Regions from separate parts of the Arthrobacter sp. Marseille-P9274 genome, predicted to be linked through region 2. Evidence: riboswitches for the same ligand, from Rfam matches in the RefSeq annotation. Region 2 holds a riboswitch; each other region holds the start of a gene.

Region 1 (3,269 bases), 440 kb from region 2:
GTTCGACCCGACGCTCTCCTTCGAGGATCTCGAGTGGATCCGCTCCATCTGGCCCGGCCAGCTGCTGGTCAAGGGCGTCCTGACCCGCGAAGATGCCCGGAAGTCGCTGGCGGCCGGCGCCGACGGACTGATCGTCTCGAACCACGGCGGCCGCCAGCTGGACCGGGCCCCGGTGTCCTTCGAAGCCCTGCCCGAGGTCCGCGAGGAAGCCGGCGGCGACGTAGACATCATCCTCGACAGCGGCATCATGAGCGGCACCGACGTGGTAGCTGCCCTCTGCGCGGGCGCCGACTTCGTCCTGGTCGGCCGCGCCTATCTGTATGGACTGATGGCCGGCGGGCAGGAGGGCGTCGAGCGCGTGCTCCAGCTCCTCGCCGACGAGGTCCGCACCACCATGCTGCTCATGGGCGCCGCCACCATCAAGGACCTGACGCCGGACATGCTGCGCCTGCGCAGGTCACCGGCGGGAGCCGGCCTCAGCTAAGGCGCACAGTAAAGCCCGACGGCGATGCACCACCTTCGCGAAGGTGGTGCATCGCCGTCGTTGTCCTTACATTCCGGTCCGGAAGCGCCCCGCTAGACCGCGGCCACGGAGCTGCCGATGCGGTAGCGGCTGCCCCGGTGCTGCTCCGGCAGACGGTCGCCCTGGCCGAAGAGCTTGTTGCGCAGCGTGCCCGGAGCGTACTCCGTGGGATAGGCACCGAGCTTCTGCAGTTCGGGGACCACGTATTCGACGATGTCCTCGAAGGTGCCCGGCGTGATGGCGTAGGCCAGGTTGAAGCCGTCGACGTCGGTCTCGTCGACCCAGGAGACCAGGTCCTGGGCGACCTGCGCGCCGGATCCGACCGTGATCGGCCCGAAGCCGCCGACGCCGACCCACTCGGCCAGCTGGCGGATGGTCCACGGCTTGCCGGTGTCCCCCGAGGCCTTCTGGAAGGTCTCCACGGAGGACTGGATGGCGTTGGACTTGACGTTCGCGCCGATCACGTCGTCCGGCGAATAGGTGGACAGGTCCACGCCCATCCAGCCGGAGATCAGGGCCAGCGCGCCGTTGATGTCCGCGTAGGACTTGTACTCCTCGAACTTGGCCTGCGCAGTCTCGTTGTCCGGGCCGGTGACGATGGTCTGCATCGCGTAGATGCGGACGTCGTAGCGGCCGCGGCCGGCGGCCTCGGCGGCGTCGCGGATCTTCTTGACGGACGCGGCGAGCATTTCCTTAGTCGGGCAGGTCACGAAGACGGCCTCGGCGTTCTCGGCGGCGAACTGGGTGCCGCGCTTGGAGGCGCCGGCCTGGAAGATCACCGGGGTGCGCTGCGGGCTCGGCTCCGTGATGGCGATGCCGGGCACCTTGAAGTACTTGCCCTCGTGGCCGATCTCGTGGACCTTGGACGGGTCCGTGAAGATGCCGCGTTCCCGGTCCTTGACGACGGCGTCGTCCTCCCAGGATCCTTCCAGCAGCTTGTAGATGACCTCGAGGTACTCGTCCGCGTGGTTGTACCGCTCGTCATGCTCCATCTGGTCTTCCTGGCCCATGTTCCGCGCGGCGGAGGGCAGGTAGCCGGTGACGACGTTCCAGCCGACGCGGCCGTTGGTCAGGTGGTCCAGCGTGGCCAGGCGGCGGGAGAACGGGTAGGGGTGCTCGTAGGCCGTGCCCGCGGTGACGCCGAAGCCCAGGTTCTCCGTGACCGCGGCCATCGCCGAGACCAGCAGGAACGGGTCGTTGACCGGGACCTGCGTGCCCGCGCGCAGCGTGGTCTCGTTGGAGCCGCCGAACACGTCGTAGGTGCCCAGGACATCGGCGATGAAGAGGCCGTCGAAGAGGCCCTTCTCCAGCACCTTGGCCAGGTGGGTCCAATAGCCGATGGTGTTGTAGTCGGCGGACTTGTCCTCCGGGTGCCGCCACAGGCCGGGCGACTGGTGGCCGACGCAGTTCATGTCGAAGGCGTTGAAGCGGATGTGGCGCTGCGGGCTGTGCAATGTCATTTCAGGCTCCTTCCCGAAGAGAAGAGCCCGCGTTGGTCCGAGCGGGCGTCAGCGGCCCGCTGGACCAACGAGAGATCAGGCTTCTCCATCGGTCCCGGCGGTAGCACCTTCCTCTAGCGAGGGGGTTGCTGCGGCGTCAACAAGCCGGGTCTCTCGGCCGCTCTGGATGGTTACTGGTCTATTCCAACCCAGACTGCCCCGCTTAGCCAACCGGCCTGTCACACCGGGTAACCCGCCCGACCGCGCATGGTGGCCTTACGGTTACGGTGATTGACTGCCGTCGTGCGCGGGAACCCGTTCCGTGGCAGCAGCCGAGTGAGCTTCGAATGCCCCGCGGAAACGGGCTGCCGGATGTGTGGATTCCAGGCGGGGTCCGCGGCCGAAAACCTTCTCCCGCAGCGTTCCCGGACGGTACTCGGCCTGCGCCAGCCCACGCTTGCGCAGCTCGGGCAGCACGCCATCAATGAAGTCCGCGTAGGAACCGGGCAGGATCTGGTTCATGACGTTGACGCCGTCGATGCCCGCGTCCTGCCAGCGTTCCAACTCGTCCACAATCTGCTCCGGTGTGCCGGCGATCTGCTGCGCCTTAGCGCGGTAACGGGCCAGGTCACCGACGGTCGGCTTGCCGCCCGGCACCGATGCAATCGCGGCCTCAAGCACCCCGCGGGCACCTTCCGTGGAGAGCTCTCCGAGCGGCGTGTCCAGCGGTAGGCCGCCGAGGTCCACCCCGATTCCACCGCCGATGTGGGCGATGATCGCGTGCAGGTCCAGGTACTCGTCGTACTCGGCTTCCTTGCGCTTCACCTCGGCCTCGGTGCTGCCGACGACGAAAGACAGTCCGGCGAAGATCTTCACGTCCCCCGGCGCCCGGCCGGACTCCGCTTCGAGGGCACGGATGGAGGCGGCCTGTTTGCGCACGTACTCGGTGTGCGGGGCGAACAAGAACGTGGCCTCTGCGTGGGCCGCGGCAAAGCTCCTGCCGCGCGCAGAGCTGCCGGCCTGGAACAGGAACGGGGTCCGCTGAGGACTGGGCGTGGCCAGATGCGGCCCTTCGATCGAGTAGCGGGCACCTCGGTGGTGGATCTTGCTGACCTTGGCGGGGTCTGCGTAGATGCCGCGCTCTTTGTCGGCGAGCACCGCGTCATCCGCCCAGGAGCCTTCCCAGAGCTTGTAGGCTGCTTCGACGTATTCGTCGGCCCAGTCGTAGCGGTCATCGTGGGCAGTCAGCCCATCCGCGCCGAAATTGCGGTGCGAATTCTCCAGCACGCTCGTGACGATGTTCCATG
Region 2 (3,269 bases):
CCAGCCCCAGGATTTCGCCGGACGCCAGGGAGAGATCGACGTCGGCAAGCACCCGTGCGGCGCCGAAGGACTTGTTGATCGCCCGCATCGCGAGCAGCTCGCTGCTAGATTCCGAGTTCACTGCGCACCTGATTCACGTTCGACTTGTCGACAAACACCGGAGGCAGGTAGCTGGTGTTGGGCACATCGTCCTGCCGGTCGCCCAGGAACAGGGCGACGTTCTCGGCCGACTTCGCGGCCATCGCCTTGGTCTGCTGCGCCACCGTGAACTGATAGGCACTGCCGGGATCGGCGATCAGGTCCAGCGCACCGGGTTCGGCGTCGACGCCGTACAGCTTGATGTCGTCGCGCCCGGCCGAGTCGATCGCCTGCGCGGCCCCGATCAGCGGGATGTCCCAGCAGCTCCAGACCGCATCCACTTCGCCTTCGGGCAGGCGCCGCAGCTGGTCCTGGATCTGCTTCTTCGCGTCCTCGATGGTGCCCTCGTACTTGTCCTGCAGCTCGGGCTCGAGGATCTCGATGCCCGGGTAGTCCTCGAGCACCACCTTCAGTTCGCTGTACCGGATGCGGCACGGGGCCACACCCGGGAAGCCGTTGAACGCCAGGATCTTGCCCTTGCCGCCGATGTCCTCCGCCAGCGTCCGGGCGAGGGTGGAGCCGATGACCCAGTTGTCGCTGGTGACGTTGTTCTTGCTGTACTCCGACTGGAAGTCGATGGTGAACAGCGGGATGCCCGCGTCGTCGACCTTCTTCAGCGCCGGTGAGAGCGTCTGGGAGTCACCGAGGATCACAACGATCGCGTCCGGGCTCTGCGTGACGAGATTTTCGACGTCGGTGACGTGCTTGTCATCCTTGGCCTCCGCCTGGGTGGCAATCACCTTGCCGCCCCGCTGCTCGATGCTCGCCTGCAGTTCCTCGTAGACCACGCGGCTGAAGTCGTGGACGATGTCCTTCGCGGCGATGCCGATGGTCTTTCCCTCGAGCGAGGGTGCGTCGGCGACGGAATTCTCCTCCGCGGCGGGGACATTGGCAGCGCCTGCCCCTGCCTGCGGATTGGCTCCGCCGGACTGCGGCACCGGCTCCTTGAGGGAGCAGCCGGTGACGAGCAGCGAGGCCGCGGCGATCAGGCCGATGACCCGGAAAATCGGGCGGTGCGGCCTGGTGGCACGGCGGTTGGCTGTGGCTTTGGTCTTATGCATGGTTCGTGTCCTTCGAATGTCCAGGTGATGGAGGAATCGCGAACCAGCCCGCGCTGCACAGCTGCGCATCAGTGCGGGCGAAATCGTTAGATCTCCATCGGTCCTGGCCGAAGCACTATCCATGGCGGGAATCCATGAACTTGCTGCGGCGTCGACGAGCCAGGTCTCTCGGCCGCTCTAGATGGTGTGGATCCATTGAACAATGTGAAGGCGTCCGGCGCCGCCCGGGCGTCACATGGCGGGGCTCCCGGCTCAACGGAAAGTCACGTGCTGCCATACTTCGTCACGCCGCGACTCAATCGCTGACAAGTACTGCCCCGCTGCGCTACCGTCGCTGGCTTTCACGGTGCTGTTCCGGCCACGCCCGCAGGGCCCTAGGATTTTTCATGAAGCAGCCCCGCCTCGTCTGGCGCGGCCGCCGCCTTCCCAAGCCAACAGGAGGTTTCCTTGTCCCCGCAGAACGAAGTCCGCTTCAGCCCCGTCCCCGAAACGCACCGGCCGTACGTCGCCGCCGCCGACCGCTACGAGCACTTCGGCTACCGCAGGGTCGGCAACAGCGGCCTCCTGCTGCCGCCCATCAGCCTCGGCCTGTGGTGGAATTTCGGCGACAACCGCACCTTCGACTCCCAGCGCGAAATCCTCCGCCACGCCTTCGACAGCGGCATCACGCACTTCGACCTGGCCAACAACTACGGCCCGCCCTACGGCTCCGCCGAGGAGAACTTCGGCCGGATGCTCCGCAAGGACTTCAGGCCGTACCGCAACGAGCTCGTCATCTCCTCCAAGGCCGGCTGGGACATGTGGCCCGGACCCCACGGCCAGCTCGGCTCCCGCAAGTACATCCTCGCCTCGGCCGACGAGTCGCTGGAGCGGATGGGCCTGGACTACGTCGACATCTTCTACTCCCACCGCGCCGACGCCGACACTCCGCTCGAAGAGACCATCGGCGCCCTCGACTCCCTGGTCCGGCAGGGCAAGGCGCTCTACGTCGGCATCTCCTCCTACTCGCCCGAGCGCACCGCCGCGGCCGCGGACATCGCCCGCAATCTTGGGACCCCTCTGCTGATCCACCAGCCGGCGTACTCGCTCTTCAACCGCTGGGTGGAAAACGGGCTGCTGGAAACGCTCGAACAGAACGGCATGGGCTCCATCGCCTTCACCCCGCTCGCCCAAGGCCTGCTGACCAACAAGTACATCGGCGACGCCGGCGCCGAGCCGAGCGGCGGACGCGGCTCGCTGCAGGGCCACATCACCGAAGAGAACATCGCCAAGGCCCGCGCCCTCAACGAGATCGCCGGCGAGCGCGGCCAGACCCTCGCCCAACTCGCCATCGCCTGGCTGCTGCGCGACGGCGGCGTCACCTCCGTCCTGCTTGGCGCCTCCTCCACAACCCAACTGGACGAGAACCTCGGTGCCCTCGCCAACACCTCCTTCTCGGATGACGAGCTGCGCCGCATCGACGACATCACCGCGGGAGGCACCAACGTGGACATCTGGGAGGTCTCCGCCTCCATCTAACGCAGAAAAAGTACGACGGCGGGACGCACCTTTCCGGGGCGGCTTCGACCGGTGCGTCCCGCCCTGCATTACAGTCGGGCCATGGCTAACGAGCATCATCGTCCTGCAGGCAACACCCCCGCCGCGCCCGGAACGGCGCTGATCACCGGCGCCACCGCGGGCCTCGGCGCCGAGTTCGCGCGCCAGCTGGCCGAGCGCGGCCTCGCCCTGGTCCTGGTGGCCCGCGATGGGGAGCGCCTCGCCGCGGCGGCGGCCTCGCTGCAGCAACGCTACGGGGTGCCGGTGGAGACCATCGCCGCCGACCTGATCACGGATGACGGCATCGACCGCGTCGCCGCGCGCCTCGCCGCCACGGACCGGCCCGTGACCGTGCTGGTCAACAACGCGGGGTACGGACTGCTCGGAAACTTCGCCGACAACGACCTCGAGGACGAGCTCAAGCACCTGCGCATCCACACGGAAGCCCCGCTGCGCCTGTGCCACGCCGCCCTGCGGTCCATGGCCGCCACGGGCGGCGGACGCATCATCAACGTAGCCTCGATGGCGGCCTTC
Region 3 (3,269 bases), on a different contig from region 2:
GCGCCGCCTCTGCATACACGCCGCGGCGGAGCCTAATGAGCTTTCCGATTCTGGCCTTGACCGCCAGCGCATGCCGGTCCTGGCCTGCTATTTCGACGTCTCGGGAATAGATGAGTCGCATGCCCACAGCCTGCCGCCAGACAGAGCGGTAGGTGCATGGTCATGTCCGGGTCTGTGGATCCCGAGAGCCCCGGCGATCCTGTGTAGGCAGAATGCAAGAGGCTCCGTTTTGGTTGCTCCGCTCCAGTTCGAAGCGGAGCAGGCAACCAAAACGGAGCCTCAGGCAGAAAAGGGGCGCGGGCGCCGGGAACTAGAGCTCGACGATGCCGTTCGGGGTCTCGAAGCGCACGGACATGATGCCCGGCGTGCCGTTCGGTGCCGTCCAGGCGACCTTGATGTCGTCCAGGAGCGCGTCCACCGGCGTGCCCAGCCAGTCCGCCACCCGCGCCGAGGAGCCGGCGATGGTCAGGCCGATCAGCTTGGCGGTCGCATCGTAGGCCTTGGACGGATGCAGGTCTTCCGTGCCCTCGTCCCAGCGCAGCATGTACGGCACCTGCGGGTCCGCGATCAGGCCCTTGATGCCGATCTGCTGCCAGGTCAGCTCCCGGCCGTCGGGGAACTTGCGATTGCCCGGGACGGCATGCCGGCCCAGCCTTTCCTCGAACGGCGCGAGGTCGTCGACCTCAACGCACCAGCCCATCCAGCCGCCGCCGGCCTCGGACCGGGCGCGCACCGCCTGGCCGAAGGGTGCCTTGTCCGACGCCGGGTGGGCCAGCACCTCGACGACCTCGAGATAGTGGTGGTCGGCAAGGGGGAAGATCGTGTTCCGGGTGCCGAAGCGGGGATGCACCCCGCCCTTGACTGCCTCGATGCCTAGGGCCGAGGCAATACGCTCGGTGGTGGCAGCCAGGCCATCGGGTTCACATGCATAGGAAACGTGGTCGAAACGCATAACTCATCTTGGCATTTTGTGATGTGCCTCTCGACTTAGGGTGGCCTAAGCTACATTCACACGCCGTCACATACTTGCCGATCCGCAGGCCTTCGCCGAACCTTGATACAGGTCATGAGTGCCAGCATCGAGCCCCGGCTTGCTGGCCGGCAACCCTCCAACCGCGGTGGGGTGCCCCGGGTGAAGACCTGGTTTCCGCCACCAGGCGCGAAGCAAGCGCGGGTCGCAACCTGCAGCCACGCCACCGGCGGCCGCAGTGCTGACCCCTTCATATCAGCGAGGGAGTTGCAGTTATGTCCAACAACTGGTCATTCGAAACCCGTCAGATCCACGCCGGCCAGGAGCCGGATGCGGCAACCGGAGCCCGGGCGCTGCCGATCTACCAGACCACATCGTTCGTCTTCCCCAGCACCGACAGCGCGGCCGACCGCTTTGCGCTGCAGGAGCTGGCGCCCATCTACACCCGCATCGGGAACCCCACGCAGGAAGCCGTCGAAACCCGCATCGCCAGCCTCGAAGGCGGCGTCGGCGCGCTCCTGTTGTCCTCGGGCCAGGCCGCGTCCACGTTCTCCATCCTGAACTTGGCGGAGGCCGGAGACCACATCGTTGCCAGCCCGAGCCTCTACGGCGGCACCTACAACCTGTTCCAGAACACGCTGCGGAAGTTCGGCATTCAGGTGACCTTCGTGGCGGACCCGGACAACCTGGACCAGTGGCGCGCGGCCGTGCAGCCGAACACCAAGGCATTCTTCGGCGAAGTCGTCTCGAACCCGCGCCAGGATGTCCTGGACATCGAGGGCGTCAGCGCCGCCGCCCATGAGGCCGGCGTGCCGCTGATCGTCGACAACACCCTGTCCACCCCGTACCTGATCCGTCCGATCGAATGGGGCGCGGACATCGTCGTGCACTCCGCCACCAAGTACCTGGGCGGCCACGGCAGCGCCATCGCCGGCGTCGTCGTGGACTCGGGCAACTTCGACTTCGCCAAGGACCCGGAGAGGTTCCCGGGCTTCAACACCCCGGACGAGAGCTACAACGGCCTGGTCTTCGCCCGCGACCTCGGCGTCGGCGGCGCGCTCGGCGCGAACCTCGCCTACATCCTCAAGGCACGCGTCCAGCTGCTGCGCGACCTGGGCTCCTCGGTGGCACCGTTCAATGCCTTCCTCATCGCCCAGGGCCTGGAGACCTTGAGCCTGCGCGTGGAGCGGCACGTTTCCAACGCGCAGCAGGTGGCGCAGTGGTTGGAAAAGAACGACGCCGTCGAGTCCGTTGCGTACGCGGGGTTGCCTTCCAGCCCGTGGTACGACCGCGGCCGCAAGTACGGCCCGAAGGGAACCGGGGCCATCATCGCCTTCGAGATCTCCGGCGGACTCGAAGCCGGCAAGCGCTTCGTCGACGGACTGGAACTCCATTCGCACGTGGCTAACGTCGGTGACGTACGCTCGCTGGTGATCCACCCGGCGTCGACCACGCACGCGCAGCTGTCGCCGGAGGCCCAGGCCGCCGCCGGCGTCACCCCGGGCCTCGTCCGGCTCGCCGTCGGCATTGAACACATCGACGACATCATCGCGGACCTGGAAGCCGGTTTCCGCGCGGCCAAGGGCGCAGCCTAGGCGCTTAGAGATGAAGGAATCACGGGCATCACTTTGACAACACTGCAACCACAGGAATTGCTGAACACGGCAGCGGACGGCATCTTGCGCCACGCATCCATCGGAGCCCTGGAATTCGAGACCGGCGGCTATCTGCCGGAGGTCGTCCTCGGTTACGAGACCTGGGGCACCCTGAACGAGGATGCCTCCAATGCCGTGCTCATCCAGCATGCCCTGACCGGCAGCACGCATGTTGCCCGTGGAGTCTCCGACGAGCCGGGCTGGTGGGATGCGCTGGTGGGCCCCGGGGCAACCATCGATACCGACAGGTACTTCGTGGTGGCTGCCAACATGGTTGGCGGCTGCTACGGATCCACTGGCCCGGCATCGCCGGGACCGGACGGACGTCCCTGGGGCTCCCGCTTCCCGATGGTCACCGTCCGTGATTCGGTCCACGCCGAAGCCCGTCTCGCGGACCTGCTCGGCATCCGCCGCTGGCACGCGGTCCTCGGCGGATCCATGGGCGGGGCACGGGCGCTCGAATGGGCCGCGACCTATCCCGAGCGCACAGCCCGCTGCGCCGTGATTGCCTGCGGCGCCGCCAGCACGGCGGAACAGATCGCCTTCGCCCAGGCCCAGGTTTTGGCCATTCGGCTCGACCCGAACTTCAACGGCGGCGACTACTACGAGGGTCCGGCCCCGGTGGACGGCCTCGGCATTGCCCG

The links. Region 2 has a riboswitch for S-adenosylmethionine ahead of OC550_RS17930 (substrate-binding domain-containing protein). Riboswitches for the same ligand answer to the same signal wherever they lie in the genome.
Region 1: it holds a riboswitch for S-adenosylmethionine, as region 2 does, so the genes downstream of both, OC550_RS19845 (LLM class flavin-dependent oxidoreductase) here and OC550_RS17930 (substrate-binding domain-containing protein) in region 2, are expected to answer to the same signal.
Region 3: it holds a riboswitch for S-adenosylmethionine, as region 2 does, so the genes downstream of both, OC550_RS04315 (bifunctional o-acetylhomoserine/o-acetylserine sulfhydrylase) here and OC550_RS17930 (substrate-binding domain-containing protein) in region 2, are expected to answer to the same signal.

What each region holds. Positions count from the first base shown of each region.
Region 1 is NZ_CAMPOV010000003.1:556,979-560,247, forward strand. It holds gene OC550_RS19840 (alpha-hydroxy acid oxidase) at 1-484, shown strand, start outside; gene OC550_RS19845 (LLM class flavin-dependent oxidoreductase) at 577-1,983, opposite strand; SAM riboswitch class I at 2,066-2,156, opposite strand; gene OC550_RS19850 (NtaA/DmoA family FMN-dependent monooxygenase) at 2,245-3,269, opposite strand, start outside.
Region 2 is NZ_CAMPOV010000003.1:118,643-121,911, forward strand. It holds gene OC550_RS17925 (sugar ABC transporter ATP-binding protein) at 1-121, opposite strand, end outside; gene OC550_RS17930 (substrate-binding domain-containing protein) at 105-1,199, opposite strand; SAM riboswitch class I at 1,291-1,387, opposite strand; gene mgrA (L-glyceraldehyde 3-phosphate reductase) at 1,647-2,717, shown strand; gene OC550_RS17940 (SDR family oxidoreductase) at 2,799-3,269, shown strand, end outside.
Region 3 is NZ_CAMPOV010000001.1:957,558-960,826, forward strand. It holds gene OC550_RS04305 (hypothetical protein) at 1-121, opposite strand, end outside; gene OC550_RS04310 (VOC family protein) at 311-952, opposite strand; SAM riboswitch class IV at 1,063-1,177, shown strand; gene OC550_RS04315 (bifunctional o-acetylhomoserine/o-acetylserine sulfhydrylase) at 1,246-2,565, shown strand; gene OC550_RS04320 (homoserine O-acetyltransferase) at 2,599-3,269, shown strand, end outside.